One region of the Paenibacillus sp. KS1 genome, then DNA from elsewhere that is predicted to be linked to it. Evidence: riboswitches for the same ligand, from Rfam matches in the RefSeq annotation. Region 1 holds a riboswitch; each other region holds the start of a gene.
The links. Region 1 has a riboswitch for thiamine pyrophosphate ahead of tenA (thiaminase II). Riboswitches for the same ligand answer to the same signal wherever they lie in the genome.
Positions count from the first base shown of each region.

Region 2: it holds a riboswitch for thiamine pyrophosphate, as region 1 does, so the genes downstream of both, BBG47_RS22470 (YkoF family thiamine/hydroxymethylpyrimidine-binding protein) here and tenA (thiaminase II) in region 1, are expected to answer to the same signal.
Region 3: it holds a riboswitch for thiamine pyrophosphate, as region 1 does, so the genes downstream of both, BBG47_RS24345 (hypothetical protein) here and tenA (thiaminase II) in region 1, are expected to answer to the same signal.
Region 4: it holds a riboswitch for thiamine pyrophosphate, as region 1 does, so the genes downstream of both, BBG47_RS07120 (ECF transporter S component) here and tenA (thiaminase II) in region 1, are expected to answer to the same signal.

Region 1 covers NZ_MAIS01000001.1:177,878-182,064, reverse strand. Annotated here, with positions in the region: gene BBG47_RS00815 (DeoR/GlpR family DNA-binding transcription regulator) at 1-186, shown strand, start outside; gene BBG47_RS00810 (histidinol phosphate phosphatase domain-containing protein) at 274-1,290, shown strand; gene BBG47_RS00805 (hypothetical protein) at 1,381-1,875, opposite strand; gene BBG47_RS30360 (MerR family transcriptional regulator) at 1,884-2,087, opposite strand; TPP riboswitch at 2,288-2,390, shown strand; gene tenA (thiaminase II) at 2,519-3,220, shown strand; gene thiM (hydroxyethylthiazole kinase) at 3,217-4,062, shown strand; gene thiD (bifunctional hydroxymethylpyrimidine kinase/phosphomethylpyrimidine kinase) at 4,062-4,187, shown strand, end outside.
Region 2 covers NZ_MAIS01000086.1:3,082-7,268, forward strand. Annotated here, with positions in the region: gene BBG47_RS22465 (HAMP domain-containing sensor histidine kinase) at 1-1,308, shown strand, start outside; TPP riboswitch at 1,503-1,609, shown strand; gene BBG47_RS22470 (YkoF family thiamine/hydroxymethylpyrimidine-binding protein) at 1,754-2,347, shown strand; gene BBG47_RS22475 (ECF transporter S component) at 2,433-3,008, shown strand; gene BBG47_RS22480 (ABC transporter ATP-binding protein) at 3,010-4,187, shown strand, end outside.
Region 3 covers NZ_MAIS01000104.1:3,691-7,877, reverse strand. Annotated here, with positions in the region: gene BBG47_RS24355 (thiamine-binding protein) at 1-261, opposite strand, end outside; gene BBG47_RS24350 (ABC transporter substrate-binding protein) at 424-1,482, opposite strand; gene BBG47_RS24345 (hypothetical protein) at 1,452-1,652, opposite strand; TPP riboswitch at 1,849-1,962, opposite strand; gene BBG47_RS29565 (hypothetical protein) at 2,254-2,406, shown strand; gene BBG47_RS24340 (queuosine precursor transporter) at 2,568-3,278, opposite strand; gene BBG47_RS24335 (FMN-binding protein) at 3,703-4,187, shown strand, end outside.
Region 4 covers NZ_MAIS01000014.1:62,456-66,642, forward strand. Annotated here, with positions in the region: gene BBG47_RS07115 (MFS transporter) at 37-1,452, shown strand; TPP riboswitch at 1,669-1,782, shown strand; gene BBG47_RS07120 (ECF transporter S component) at 1,872-2,468, shown strand; gene BBG47_RS07125 (ABC transporter ATP-binding protein) at 2,533-4,116, shown strand; gene BBG47_RS07130 (energy-coupling factor transporter transmembrane component T family protein) at 4,113-4,187, shown strand, end outside.

The sequences.
Region 1 (4,187 bases):
TTAATGATTGAGCAATCCGAGCAGGCATATGTGCTTGGAGATTGTACCAAGCTCGGGGAGACACAGTTGTGCCGCATCTGTGACATGAGCAAGGTCACCGCCATCATATGCGATGCACCTATGCCAGATAAATGGAAGCGCAGCGGATTGCAAGTAGGTTGGATTACGACGGCTTGCGAGCCATAAGAACATAGCGAAGTTATATGTCGAAGTAACACATCACTTCATACATCACGAATGAGCCACTATGACATAGGATGGGATGCGATCATTATGCTGTATTATGTAGACTACCATATGCATTTGGAGGAAGGCCCTTATTCGTTCCGCTGGCTTGATCGTACAAATCAAGCATTCGATCACTTCCATCCAATTGCTGAACCACAACATTCTCGCGCATGGCTCGAAGCGAGTTATGCGCGTATGCATACAAGACTGCAGCGAGGAGCTTATGACGAATCATGGCTCGATCTCTACTTGCAAGAAGCGCTGCGCAAAGGACTGCGGGAGGTCGGAATCGTGGATCATCTCTATCGGTTTCGAGAGACGCTCCCCTACTTCGAACGTCACCTCGATATCGGCGACTCCCCGCTAGGCCGCCTTCAGCATACATGGCTGCATCAAGTATGCACCGAGCGGATGGAGAATTTCGCAGCTGCCATTCAGGCCGCAAAGCCCAGATGGGCCGAGCAGGGAGTCGAGCTACGTCTCGGATTAGAGGCGGATTATTTTGCAGGTGGAGAGAAGGACTTGGAATCATTCATTGCGATGGCGGATTGGGACTACGTGATCGGGTCGATTCACTATGTGGATGGATGGGGATTCGATAATCCCGAGACTCAGTTCCGCTTCGATCAGGTTGATCTGTGTGAACTGTACGGACGCTTTTTCGATGATGTCGAACGAATGATTAACAGCGGTCTGTTCGATATTGCCGCCCATTTAGACAATTTGAAAGTATTTAATTATCGCCCAGCTGAGGAGCTGCTTCTCCCGTACTACGAGCGAATCGCACAAGCATTGAAACGGACAAATACAGCTACAGAGGTAAATGCAGGACTGTTCTACCGCTACCCGGTCAAGGAGATGTGTCCGAGTTCCTCCTTTATTGATGTACTGCTTCGACATGATGTCCCCTTTACCCTATCATCGGATTCTCACTTTCCAGACGACGTCGGCAAATACGTGGCGGACAATGCTCTTATGCTTCAGCAACGCGGTCAAGCCGAAATTGCCACATTCCATCAGCGCAAACGCATCATGCGACCGCTCGCAACTTCGACTTCTTAATAAAGAAAACCTAAAGCGAGCCCCCCCCTCTCTCCTGTCCCCAAATACACAATTCCCGGCGCAACGACTGCACCGGGGATTTCATGTTTATTATTTTATTTTCTTTCGAACCGGTTCGAATAACTGCAGCCAATAAGCGTTGCTGCTTCCTGCCGGGCTGTCATTTCGTATATGCTCCTCCAAGCAGAATCTTGCCTCCGAATCAGGCTCGTAGTCAGGATGCTCGTTCAATTTATCCATCAATAATTGCCACGATCCCGTAATATCATCTGTACTCTCCATCATGGCATACACCCCGCCGGAGAACCTAGCCTCCGCCAAATGACTTGGTATATCGATATTTTCTGGAATGGAGGCATATGCACCATAACCGTAAACGTTCGATTCAACGTCAGGGAGTGGTTCTTCATTTTTTCCAAATAGCCGTGCCGTTCCTTGCAGTTCAGCTTGCACGAGCCAGTCCACTAATGATTCGATCGCTTCTTCTTCTGGTGATGCGCTTACGACAACATGGCAAGCCATTCTCATTGGTGGAAGGGTTACGAATTTGATCGATGCTGGAGAATAACTCCACTGATTACTCATCGGCATTGTCACCTCATGCTAATCCCAATATCGAACCCTCTTAACCATGCTGTAATACGGATTGCAAGCACGGTCTGTTCATCATACATCCTCCAGCCAGAACTGGTATCGCGTTGACTCGCAAACAACCCTTGCGACTCCCAATGGCGCAGGGTTCGGCTCGTCACACCGATTTCCTGCGATAATTTGTCGATTCCTATCATGTTGCTCATCACTATCATCAACCTCTATCACTTGACGTATCATAAGGCGCCTTATGAGGTTATTGTATCAGTTGTCGCAGCGTCAATTGCAATACGAATCTTCACTCCAAGCACTAACAAATTATCGTTTTGACCGAATGGTTCAGAAAACTAACGTTTTACAATTATCTCCATCAATGCTAAAGTAGTTCGTAAGATGAATATGACGTGAAATCCACTAGGGGAGCCGCATAGGCGGCTGAGACAAGAATTCTTGGACCCTTTGAACCTGATCCGGGTAATACCGGCGGAGGGAAGTGGAGCCGGCCTCATGGTCTTTTTGTATGGACATGATGAAGCCGCTCCATTTCGGGGCGGCTTTTTTTGGCTGCCGCGAAGTGCTCCTTGACCAGATTTCAGCATGCATTCATCATCTATCCAATCATGCGGAGGTGCTGTTCATGCTTACATTTACGGAGGAACTGAGACACGAAGCGGAGCCGATATACGACGCCATTATGGAGCATCCGTTCGTTCGAGGTATTGCTGAGGGTACTGTCAAGAAAGAACAGTTGATTCACTACGTAAAGCAGGATTTTGAATATTTGAATGCCTTTATTCGGATTTACGGCATTGCGATTTCCAAATGCGACAACCGAGAGACAATGGCTCTTTTCAACGAGCAAATCTCATTCGTACTGAATAGCGAGACACACCCCCATCATAATTTTTGTAACGTGGCAGGCGTGACGTTCGAAGAACTGCAAGGCTACCCGCTCGCCCCTTCTGCGAGCCATTATGTGTCCCATATGCTTACCGTGGCCCATGAAGGAACCCTGGAAGATATTATTGCGGCTATGCTGCCGTGCCCATGGACATATACGGAGATCGGACAACGTCTGCTAAAAGAAGTGAATCCAGATGAGACCCATCCGTTCTATGAGTGGATTCATTTCTATGGAGACCTCGGCGGCGGAGTTACGGACAAAATGCGCCGAATGCTGGATGAATGGGCAGAATCGCTGTCGCAAGCACGCAAGCAGCAGCTGAAGAAGCATTTTCTGACTAGCTGCCAGTTGGAATATCTATTCTGGGACATGGCTTATCAAGTAGAAGACTGGCCGGTAGGCTTGACGGAGAAGGCAGAGGTGAAACAAGGATGAATGATATGCCTCTCTTTCCCCAACGTATTAAGGAACGGCGCCCCCTCATCCACAATATGACGAATATCGTCGTCGCCAACTTTACCGCTAACGGTCTGCTAGCCATTGGCGCCTCACCTGTAATGGCTTCAGCCAAGGAAGAGGTAGCGGACATGGCCAAGGCAGCAGATGCGCTAATATTGAACCTTGGCACGCTCGATACCGACATGATAGAAGCTATGCTAATCGCAGGGCGGTCGGCGAATGTACATGGCATTCCCGTTATTCTCGATCCAGTAGGCGCAGGCGCAACGCCGTATCGGACGAAGGTATCTGTGAAGATGCTCAAGGAATTGCGCGTCTCGATCGTGCGCGGCAATGCCGCGGAAATTGCCCAGCTTATGGGGGAAGCTGGCGAGATCAAGGGCGTGGATTGCGTGGAGTCTGAAAGCTCCCTTCGCTCCCCTGAAGCGTTGTTCGATCTTGCTGCGCGGGCAGCCGATCGATTCGGCACCATCGTTGCCATTTCGGGCAAAGAGGATGTCATTACAGACGGCACAACCGGCTACGTTATTGCGGGCGGTCATCCGATATTAACGAGCATAACGGGAAGCGGGTGCCTGCTAACATCGGTCATCGGTGCATTTGCCGCAATAGAGTCTGATTTATTGCTGGCGGGAGCCGCAGCGATGTCTTATTATGGGTGCGCAGCCGCCCATGCCTATCGAACAGCGGGTCACCGAGGACCTGGCAGCTTCCAGACCGCATTTCTTGATGCCTTGGCTGAGATCGACCTATTCGATACGGCGGCATCAACAATCACCCCTCGCCAAGCCTCCGCTAGAAGGAAGGTATGGCTATGATGGTCGCACGAGCATTGACGATTGCCGGTTCCGATAGCGGTGGCGGCGCCGGCATTCAAGCTGACATCAAGACCTTCCAAGAGCTGAACGTATTCGGCATGTCAGCGATTACGGCTGTGACGGTA
Region 2 (4,187 bases), on a different contig from region 1:
GTCCTGATGATAGCAGCGATTATTGTATCTCTCCTTAGCACGAACCTATTTATGAGGCGATATATAGATGAACTGGTCGTTGCTCAAATTAATGGAACGGATATTTATCGGTACCCTTTCCACAACATCAGTGGGCATTTGCTGGACAAGTACGGCGGTTGGTTCGAAATCGTGAATGAGTCAGGCGAGATCATTTTTGTCAAAGGAAACAAAGAGGACGACATCAAGCATTACGAAGACGGTCAAATGTATGCCAAGATAGATGTAGAGCGCAACGATGATGCAATCTCCTACCATGCATACCAAGCCAAAGGGCCGAACGGCGAATCTTATGTATTGCTGTGGAAAATTCCTGAGCGCTTGTTGAAATTATCAACTGCGACAACGATCTTTGGTGCATTGTTAGCTATTTTATTATTTATCCTGCTTTACTTTTACGCCCGCTATTCGGTTAGACAAGTGAAAAAGCCGTTGCGGCAAATCTTAGAAGGCATCAAAGAGATGGAGCACTTCAATTACACGAAGCGGCTTCATTATTCAGCCGAACAGGAATTCGCGGAAATACAAGATGCGTTTAACGGCATGGCTGAACGATTGCAGCGCACTTCTGCTGAGAAGGAAGCCGCCGAGAACAATAAGCGAAACATGCTGCTGCATCTATCGCATGATTTGAAGACGCCGATTACTTCGATTTACGGTTATTCGCAGCTTCTGTTGGACAATCAGGCATTGGAAGACAAGGATACCCGCAAATATATTCAATACATTTACGATAAGTCAGCTTATATGGCCAATTTGATTAAAGACTTATTTGAACTGGCGAAGCTGGATGACAAGCATACGGAATTGAGCAAAGAGAAAGTGAACATTACGAAATGGTTCCAGCAGCTCGTGGTGGAATTTTATCCGGAAATAGAAGAGAAGGGATTTGAGCTGGAAGCACATATCCCGGAAGAACCGCTCTATGTCAAGATGGACAAGATTCATATGAGTCGCGTCATCACCAACTTAATTAGCAATGCACTGCGATATAATCCAGCGGGAACGGTGCTCTATGTGTCATGTGCACGACAAGAAGGAAACGTTATACTGTGGATCGGAGACGACGGAATTGGCGTTCAGGAGCCGATCAAAGAACATATTTTCGAGGAATTCATCCGCGGCGATGGGCCGATCAAAGACAGTACAGGCTTAGGTCTCGCCATTTGCAAAAAAATCATAACGCTCCATGATGGCACGATTGAATTAACGCAGGATCAGTGTTACCATACCTTGTTTCAAATCACGTTGACTATTACGGAGGACTAGAGTCCCTTCACGATGTCGGGCATCACCTTCAGGCTTCGATACCACGGATCGTTTGCATGCCGGGATCTAGCCCATTGCAATAATAGCTCCAGTTTGAAGTATCCCTTTTGGTGTTGCACCCTTTACAAACGGATCATCACGTGTATAATGAAAGCTGTCAAGCATATGAACGATGGAACAACTGCATAGTGAATTTCGAACACTAGGGGTGCTGTAACAAGCTGAGAGACAGCGGCAACGCTGTTAACCCTTATAACCCGAACTAGATAATACTAGCGTGGGGAAGTGTAGTCGACTGATTGATATAAGTTGCGGCTTCATCATGTTCGTCATTGCATGAAGCCATGTTATACCCTTGTATCCTCAAGCGTAACTGCACCGACTCACGGTGCAGTTTTTTGTTGTCTGCTGACCACAATTTGATTCGTCAGGGAGGATATAAGTTATGAGTCAGTTATCTTGTGGTACAAGCCGCATCGTTGGTTGTCGCTTTTCCATCTATCCGATGAGCGATCGCTTTGTTGAACTTATTTTAGGAGCGTTGCGAGACACAGACATGTCCAAGGTATGGTGCCATACCGATGATGTCAGCACTTGGGTTCGTGGGCGCAGTGAACACGTATTCGATGTCGTTCAGTCTATCTATTTACATAGCGCGGCAAGTGGAGAACATGTTGTGCTGAATGCTACGTTCTCTGTTGGCTGTCCGGGCGACACACAAGGAGATGCCTTCATGAGTACGGACGAAATTCGAATGAATGCGGAACGATATCAAGCGATTCCTCTCAAGGTCGCAGCTCATTTTGCACTCTATCCGCTCGGAACGGCAGATTACATGGATACGATCTATGAGATCATTGGCCTTGCTAAGGAAGAAGGCACTTTCGATGAGAGCGCTCATTATGCAAGCCGCTTAGAAGGAGATGCACAGCGAGTATTCGCTACACTTGAGCATGCCTTTAATCGGGCGAGAAAATCAGACAAGTCCCATGTGGTGATGACAACTACGATGTCAGCCAACAGCCCTTCCACAAGGTAGCAGCTGAAGAAAAAGAATTTCCAAAATGCAAACTACAAACCCAACGGACTCATCCGATCATCGTTCTAAGAAAAGAGGAATGTTCATGAATTCGCGAAACAGTCAATGGAAATTACGAGATATCGTCGTTCTCAGTTCATTATCTGTCGTGTTTGCCGTCATTTATCTGCTCTTCCTGCAAATAGGCAATGTGCTTGTTGGCTTTATGGGGCCAATGGGATATGAAGTCATCTTCGGCATTTGGTTTATCGTATCGATCATCGCCACCTATATTATCCGCAAACCGGGGGCTGCGGTTATTTCAGAGACAGTCGCTGGATTGGTTGAGGTATTAATCGGCAACGCCGTAGGACCTATTTTGATTGTATCCGCCCTTATTCAAGGTTTAGGCGCCGAAGCCGTATTTGCCGCTACAAGATATCGGAATTATTCAACCAAAGTGCTCATGCTGGCTGGGGTGGGCTCCGCTGTATTCAGCTTCGCGTGGGGGTATTTCCGCAGCGGTTATGCGGCCTACTCTGTTGGTCTCATCATCGCGATGTTCGTCGTTCGCTGTATAAGTGGCGCACTCATCTCAGGTCTGCTTGGCAAATGGATTGCGGACGCCTTGGCCAATACAGGAGTTCTTAGAAGCTTCCCAATTGCAAAGGGGCAGCGATAACATGGCAAGCCCAGCGCTTCTCAATTCCAAGCACCCAGCACAATTGACTATACAACATGACGTCGAGCACGGATCTCATATTGCACTGGAAGCCACTGATCTGACACTCGCCTTCGAGACCGAAGGCGAGCCCGTCTTATCCAACATCAATGTCACCCTGCATGAGGGGGAAACCGTTCTGCTGCTAGGCCCAAGCGGATGCGGCAAGAGCTCGCTAGCCTTCTGCCTTACCGGTCTGTATCCACATGCAATAGACAGTCTCGTTGAAGGCAGTGTCCTCGTGTACGGCAAGCCAATCGAACAGTACGATTCTGGTGAAGCGGCCCAGCATATCGGAATTGTATTTCAAGATTTCGAAAGTCAGTTCTGTATGCTGCGTGTAGAAGAGGAAATAGCCTTTTGCCTAGAAAATCGGGATTGTCCTCGAACTGAGATGGAATCCATGATTCAAGAGGTATTAGAAAAGGTGGGATTACTCGCATGGCGCCATGCGTATATCCACGAGCTATCGGGAGGCATGAAGCAGAAGCTGGCTCTCGCCTGCGCTCTAGCCCTTCGCGTGCATGTGCTTGTGTTGGATGAGCCCACCTCGAATCTCGATCCGTATACAAGACACCAATTCGCTGCGCTCATTGCAGAGCTGGCACGCAAGGAAGGGATGGCTCTGCTCATCATTGAGCACCAATTGGACGATTGGATCGGTATGGCGAATCGCCTGCTCGTGATGGATGAGGATGGAGCTCTCGTCTTTGACGGGCTTCCTGCCTCCTATTTCAGGCATCATGCATCTGAAGCCAAGTCACGCGGTATCTGGCTTCCGCAAGCGCTGGAACTGCAGCAATTCATCCGTGAGTGGTTTAATCGCAGCAACAGTAGCGATAGCAGCAACCATGACGATAGTAGTAACATTTTCGATTTCAGCAATTATGATGAGCAGTTCGTTCATCAGCATCTCGAGTCCGCAGAACCCGCACTAACCGACGAGGATCTACTGGACCTGATGCTGTCGCTCCCTGAATCCGCGCAGCAGGATGTGATGCGTATCCTAACATCAGCTCAATCGAACGGTTCCCCACGGGAGCCTGAGAAAGTCCTGCAAGCGAACAACCTTGTCTATCGGCGTAAAGGGAGAGTAATCCTCGATCACGTGTCCCTTACTCTGCATGCAGGGGAATGGGT
Region 3 (4,187 bases), on a different contig from region 1:
CGTAATGCCGGAAGGCTTATACACAATCTTTACTTGCGACAATACATTGATGCTTCCCATCTCAATCATGGCCTTGTTCATATCCTCAATAATACGGAAGAGTTCACTAAGTTCGCCTTCCATCGTTGTCTCCAGTGGATTTACCTGATATTTCACACCCGATGCTTGAATGACTTCGATTGCACGATCTACATAGGGAATTACGTCTTCCCCATTTTTCGTCTTCGGAATGATCTGAATGCTTACTAAACTGTTCGCCATCTTGCTTCTCCTCCTCTTTCTCAATCCTCATGTAATGATCAACTTGTAACGGTCTTGGTGACGATTATCTCGTATCGATATCCTATAACGATATACACAGGTAACGATATACAGCAAAAGGGCGCATATGCGCCCATTGCCTATTCCTATAACCGTATAGGCTTATGAAGCTGGCAAGAAGTCATTCGTAAACGCCTTGTCTACATCGATGTTCTTATCCATTAATTTGTTCTCCACGAGCCAATTCATGTAATTTGCCCATACGTCACGCTTTTGCTCGCCCCAGCGAGGTGCATCGTCTTTATACTTCGGACTGAGCCATTTCTGGCTTGCGATAACCAGGTCTTTGTTCAAATCCGGCACAGCTTTAAGCAGCAGGTTGGCTGCATCTTCCGGATTGTCAATCGCATATTGATAGCCCTTGGACGTAGCACGCATGAATGCCTTAATCAATTCAGGATCTTCCTTGATCAGCTTCTCGCTTGTCGAAAGAACCGGCGTATAATAGTCGAGTTCCTTCGCATATTGATTGACGTACAGCATATCAATCGGCTCACCGCGAAGCTCTGCTTCAATACCTGTCCAAGCGTAAAAGATCCACGCGAAATCAATATCCTTCTTCACGGCTGTAAAGTAATCGGCATTGCCCATGTTGACGCTCTTCAGCTTGCTATAGTCGCCGCCGTCCTTTTCCATAATCGTGCGGATAATCATCTCCTCAACCGGAGAACCCCAGCCGCCATACGTTTTGCCTTCAAAGTCCTTAGGTGACTTGATGTTCTTGTCCTTCGGCGCGGCAAAGCCTGATGTATTATGCTGAATGATCGCACCAATCGACACGATCGGAACATTTTGTTGTCGAGCCATCGTAATACTTTCCTGAACACTAACACCGAATTGCGCTTCTCCCGATGCGATCATCGCATCTGATGCGCCAGTACTCGGCTGCAATATCTCGACATTCAGACCTTCTTCCTCATAGTAGCCCTTCTCCTTGGCTACATACAAGCCGGTATGATTCGTATTTGGCGTCCAATCAAGCACAATCTTAACATCGCGCTTCTCCTTCGCTTTATCCGTTCCTTGCTCCTGTGCCGTGTTCCCCTCTGTCTGGCTCCCTTGTCCTGCTTCCTGACCCTTGCCGCCGCAAGCAGCGAGCGCAAATGTCATCATGATAACGAGCGCCAGCATCAACCCTCGTGTAAAGCGTGTCCGTTGCATATGATGAATCCCCCTTCTCTTCCTTCCCTCACTAGTGGAGAGCCGATCATGAATTTAGAAAGTGCTTCGATAACGCCTGCCGCATTCACCAGTTGGACGATCCGCTCGATCGTATATGTATGGATGAGCAAGTTCCCGTCCCGCCGTCCTGCAACACGATTCAGATCCACAAAAAAAAGCGCCCCCTCTGGGACGCTTTGTGTGCCGTTCTACGCGTATATGCGAATGTGCATCATACGATGAATCACGTCAATAAGGTCATCCGGCATTCGTTCATCCGTACAGCAATTATGTCCATTCTGCCCAAAGCAGCGCACATTCATGCAGAGCATGACGAATAAGCAAGCAACCTAATTATAACAATAATGACGCGGTTCAACGTCTTTCCTACGCTGGCATTACCCAGATCAGGTGTAAGGGTCGGTATCTTAATGGGATACAATCTCAGCCGGCCAAATTCCAGCACCCCTAGCGTGCATATGCAGTTATCGAAGCTACCATATTACACGGGTAATTATAGTCCTCATCCATCAGAAAGTCCAGTGACAAACAGAAATTGCAAAGTGTCCGCTGATCATTAGGGCAATGCTTATATCTCCCATCAACTTCGTTATTCGTATGCTTTATGACAGCAGATTGCTCATATTCACTAGATTCCTGTCGAAAAAAGTTCCATGTGAAACAAGGGACAATCTTCCATTTTAACTCAAAATAATTACCTCATTGATTTCTTGGCGTAGAGGATGTCTGTATGATACGATCACCAAAATCGTGATTGCATTCGGCCTGCTGCTTGGCTGCTTCGTGCTGCTGTGGCTGGAGCATTCCCTGCCTCATATGGATTTGGAGAATCCGAATCAACGAATTCGCATCAATATCGAACAGAAATCATTCCTTATCATTGCGGCCATCACCCTTGATTGACGGACTGGTTCTAGGCATAATGCTTCTAGACAAAATGCTTCTAGACAATGGTGACCATACTAGAGTACATATACAAAAGACCCCAACACCATATCGGTATCGGGGTCTTCTTTATATAATGAAGTTAGAGCCGCTTTACTAAGTCAACCAATGTGCGCTCCCTACTTCGCTTGCTGCCCTTCCACATCTTCACGAACAGGGAAGCTTCTAGCCCAATATAGAACTGGTGTCGACAACACCGAGATGATGAGCTTAATGACATAAGTAGTAATAAAGATTTGGAACCATACATCCCAAGGCACCATGCCAGCAAACGCAATCGTACAAAATACGAGCGAATCCGCCATTTGGCTAATTCCTGTACTACCATTGCTTCGAATCCACAATTGGCCTGCCTTCGGGTATCGTTCCTTCACCCAACTAAAGAGCTTCACATCTAAGAACTGACTGACGAAATACGCGGTCAAGCTTGCTACGACAAGGCGCGGCATCAAATCAAAAATATTCGACAGCGATGCTTGTGCCGTACGCGCCATATCAGAAGCCTCAGGCGTAAAGCGAAGAGCCATCTGCATAATAATCGTCGTCATAATCAACGTGAAGAACCCGAACCACACTGCGCGCTTCGCTTCCTTACGGCCGAACTTTTCATTCAACAGATCCGTTGTCAAGAACAGCGTTGCATTCGCCGTGTTGCCAAGTGTCATGACAATGCCGAACATCTCAATCGTCTTGCCAACTTGGATATTAGCGATGACCGTCATTACACCAATCCAAGCATATAGTCCCGACTTGCCAAATGCCCGGTAGCAAATCAAGAAGAAGGCAAAGTTCGCAAGGACGAACAGAATGCCCCAAGTAAAGTTGAACATATAATAAAATTCCTCCCTAGTTTTGATTACGCGGGATGGTTACGAACCGCGGCGCTCAGGCGCAAGCCATAACTTTACCATATGCATATCGTTCATGCCAATAGAAAAATATCACTGAACAGCGATGCAATTATCCCTTATATTAAGTGGAAGCAATTATTTTACATGGATGGATGAACGTTACCGATGCCCCTCTCGTATATTGTGAGCGATATGGAGGGAATATATTGTCATACATAGCCGCATCGTCAATGCCAGCTAATAAACAGTCGTGGAAAAAGTTTGGTTTAGTTAAAGATTTACCCTTTATGTGTGATATATATCACATTAAATAGAGGGAGTTAATGTTAAAATGACATTGTAAATCTGTTAGTTATAATTTTCACAAAGTAATTTTGAACTAAAGAAAAGGTGGGGACTCTTTATGAAAAAGAAACTTGTACTGTTACTATCCGCAGTATTGGTAGTAGGTATGTTGGCTGGTTGTGGAGATAAGAAAGAAGAAGCTGCAAAACAACCTGAAACAAACACATCAACAGAAGCGAATAAAGACGCTGCTCAAGTAACATTGAAAGACGGCGACTTCCATGCAGAATCTCCTGATTTCGATGAGAAATCCGGTTGGAAAGAAACAATGGACATCACAGTTAAAGACGGCAAAATCACAGCTGTAAACTGGGATGGCGTTCATAAAGATGGCGGAGATTCCAAGAAAAAGCAATCTCAAGACGGCAAATACGGTATGAAAGCTGGCGGTGCTTCTTCCGAATGGCACGAGCAAGCTGAAAAAATGGAGCAAGAACTTATCGCTAAGCAAGATCCAGCTGCGATCACTGTAAACAACGAAGGTAAAACAGACGCTGTATCCGGCGTATCCATCCACGTTGGCAGCTTCGTGAAACTTGCTCA
Region 4 (4,187 bases), on a different contig from region 1:
TTAGCAAGAGAAAGGGGATTCCTATTCGTGGAACAAATGAACAATGACAACCGCATCGATGCGGCAGAACAAGAACAACCCGTGTATGCCTTTCCCAATGTGAAGAAATCGATCGCGTGGTTAAGCTTTTTAGCTTTTTTCAGTGTGTTGAATGAGACTGTTTTCAACGTATCATTGCCCGACATCGCATACGATTTCAATATCACTCCGTCCGTTGCGAATTGGATCAACACATGCTTCATGATTACCTTCGCGCTCGGCTCCATCATTTATGGCACCCTGTCATCCCAATACGGCATTAAGAAGCCGCTGCTCATCGGTGTGCTCATCTATGGTAGTGGCTCGTTGCTCGGTTTCTTTGCCCATGACTACTTGTCAGCTGTATTGGCAGCCAGATTGATACAAGGTGCCGGGGCTTCGGCCGTGCCCGGACTCATCATGGTTATGGTCACTCGCTACGTTGGAGAGCAGCATCGAGGCAAGGCGTTCGGCATGATTGGTTCTATGGTAGCGCTTGGTGAAGGGATTGGCCCAGCTGTAGGCGGTGTACTGGCAGATTATGTGCATTGGTCCTACCTGTTTGTCATTCCGGTAATGACGATAGTCAGTCTCCCCTTCTTCTTGACCGCACTGCCGCAGGAGCCTTCTCGCAATGGACGAACAGATATCATCGGCATTGCCCTCTTGTCAGCAGGCATTATTCTATTTACCTTGTTTACTACGACATATGTCTGGTTCTATCTTGTCTGCAGTATGATTCTCGTTCTTGGGTTTGCCTTCCATATCCGCCGTATTCGCGAGCCGTTTATTGCTCCATCCCTGTTCGCTAATCGCCCATATGTACTCGGCACGCTTGCTGGTTCCATTTTGCTAGGAACGGTAGCTGGATTTATCTCGATGGTTCCTTACTTCATGCGGGATGTACACCAACTTTCGACCGCCGTTATCGGCAGCGCGATCATTTTCCCAGGGACACTCAGCGTCATTCTGTTCGGCATACTCGGTGGAACTCTCGTTGATAAGAGAGGAACTTCATTTGTATTTGTCGCTGGAATAGGTCTCGTCACATTCAGTTTCGTCACGCTCATTGCATGGGGGAATGATTCTCCATGGCTGATGACGTTCGCCCTCGTGCTCGTGTTCGGAGGGTTGTCATTCATTAAGACGGTTATCTCTGCTTCCGTTGCAGAATCACTAGCACCTGACCAAGCAGGAGAAGGAATGAGCATGCTTAGTTTTGCATGCTTTATGGCTGAAGGCATCGGCATCGCTGTAGTCGGCGGCCTGCTTACACACGGTTGGCTGTTGACTTCGCTAACGCCTGCTGTTGCCGAAGAAGCTTCATTCCCCTTATACAGTGGCCTGATTATTCTGCTCATAGCAGTTCTTGCTTGCGGAGGGATCGTATACAGCTTGGCATTGAGACGACATTCTACAGCTTCACACGATTAACTATTAATGAGGATCAGGGTTTCTTCCTGATCCTCATTTTGTTCTATTCTCTCTCCAAATCTCCTAAACACGCTCACCACTCCTCCTCTTCTATGTTGTCCAGCGAACAATTTCAACCTCATAGACTTCTAACTTCCTCGTATCTTTTATGTTTTTTTTGTAAACATTTCGTTGTCAACCTAACATGAATATTGTATGATATGAGCAATTGCATAGTCATACAAATTCGGGGGCTTGAGGAATCAAGCTGAGATTGTAGATAAGTATACCGCTACTGACCGTTAATCTGATCTGGGTAATGCCAGCGTAGAGAATCTGTATTTGTCATGTGATCATGCTCTGCTGTGATCTAGGACTCTTCTACCGTCTGGTTGCCAGACGGTTTTTTGTATGCTAACTATACAACAAAGGAGAGGGTTATGTTGCCAGAACAACAGAGAAGCAACAAATTAAAGTTCACGGATATTCTCATTACCGTGATGATCGGGGTCGTATTTGGTGTGATCTTCAAAATGTGGGAGAGCGTCTACAGTCTCGCGAAGCCGCTGTTCCCGCAAGCAGGACAATTAACATATGGCATGTGGTTTATGGCTGGCCCATTCGCGTACCTGGTCATTCGCAAGCCCGGCGTCTGCTTCCTGGCAAGTCTTGCTGCCGCTAATTTATCGGCTATTCTTGGCTCTGCTTGGGGACTGGAGACGATTGTGTATGGCTGTGTACAAGGTCTGGCAGCAGAATTGGCATTCACCATGACCGGATACCGCAAGCACAGCATCGTCATCGCAGGCATCGCTGGCATTCTGTCCGCAGTCGGCTCATTCATGATCGATCTCGGTTACGGATATGCAGATTACGAGACATGGGTGCTCGTCTTGAAGTACGGACTTCGTGTCATTAGTGCGTTCATCTTCGCTGGCGTATTTGCCGGCTTGCTCGTTCGCGCATTGGAAGCGACAGGGGTGACCAAATCCATACGTCCTGTATCCAAAGAGGATTACGCGGTACTTAATCAATAGCACGCATAATATGAATAGATAAAATTTGTGCGTACGCCACAAATTCGGAATAAGGTGGTTACACATGCAACAGGAATCTCATGCGAACTCGTCTGCATTTGTTGACCGCTTGCGCCTAACATTTCCAGGAGAGGATTCCTTGCTGTTCAAGGACCTCTCCTTCCACATTTCTACCGGCGAGAAGGTACTGCTCCTCGGGCCAAGCGGTTGCGGCAAATCAACACTGCTGCAAGTATTAAGCGGAATTATGCCCCACTCTATTGAAGTGCCGATGAAATACGATCAGATTAAGCTTCCTTCAAGCTGGGGCTTCGTATTCCAAGATCCGGACAGCCAGTTCTGCATGCCATATGTAGATGAAGAGCTCGCGTTTGTACTGGAAAATCTCTCGATCCCCTATGATCAAATGCCAGCATACATGACAGGCATACTTGAAAGAGTGGGATTGCAGTTCAACAATCTGCATACAGAAATCCATACGCTATCCCAAGGCATGAAGCAGCGGCTCGCGCTTGCGTCCGTCCTGCTGCTAGAACCAGAGGTGTTGTTCCTCGATGAGCCCACAGCGCTTCTTGATCCAGAAGGAACGAAGCAAGTCTGGGACACCGTGAAACAAGCTGCCGATTCCTCCACTATTCTAATCGTGGAGCATAAAATCGAGCATGTTATCGACATTATCAATCGTGTGGTGCTATTCGACAGCACTGGACAAATCATTGCGGACGGTGAACCGCAGAGCGTATTTCTACATCATAAAGATAAGCTCGTTGAATATGGTATATGGTATCCCGGTGTATGGCAGGACTACAGTTATTCAAAAGCCTTCCAAGCCATATCGCAGCAACGAACGGCGAACGGATATCAACAGCCTCATTGCAAGCAGGACGGTGGGCTCACCTACGCGCGTCTGCAAGCTGTGCAGCCACTGCTCTCTTTGCGTGATTTTAGCGGCTACTATGAAGAAATTCGTCGCATATCCGTCCCCAGCGTAGATATTTATCCGGGGGAATGGATTACGATTATCGGAGAGAACGGGGCTGGCAAGAGCACACTGCTGCTGTCTCTTATGCAAATTCTGCGTACTACAGGCATGTATCTTATTGAGGGTCAAGAGCTGATAGCACCGGCTCGCAAGCGATGGTTCCCGCGATTCAGAAATATGGGAAAGCAGCCTCCAGCCGAACTCGCCTTCGTATTTCAGAATCCTGAGATGCAGTTTCTAACGGATTCGATCTTTGATGAGCTTGCTTATGAACCTAGGCAGAACAACTGGGATGAATCGGACATTGCACATAGAGTGGAACAAATCTTGGAATCATTCGATCTGAATATCGAACAGGATCGGCATCCGTATCATTTGTCACTTGGTCAGAAACGCAGATTAAGTGTCGCTACAGCGATGATGCGTAAGCGTCCGATGCTGCTCCTGGATGAGCCAACCTTCGGGCAAGACGCTAAAAACACATTTGCTATATTGGAAAAGTTGAACCGTCTTCGGACAGAAGGAACCGCCATAGTCATGGTGACACATGACATGAATATCGTGAATCGTTTTGCAGATCGGATATGGCATGTTGAGAAAGGCCAACTGATCGAACAAGAAGTTTCCCCACGTGGACAGACAATGCGGGAGGTGCAGATGAAATGAAGCTGCTCGCTCCCAAATCGGAAACATGGCTTCATCAGGTTAACCCTGCGCTCAAGCTTCTCGTCTTTCTC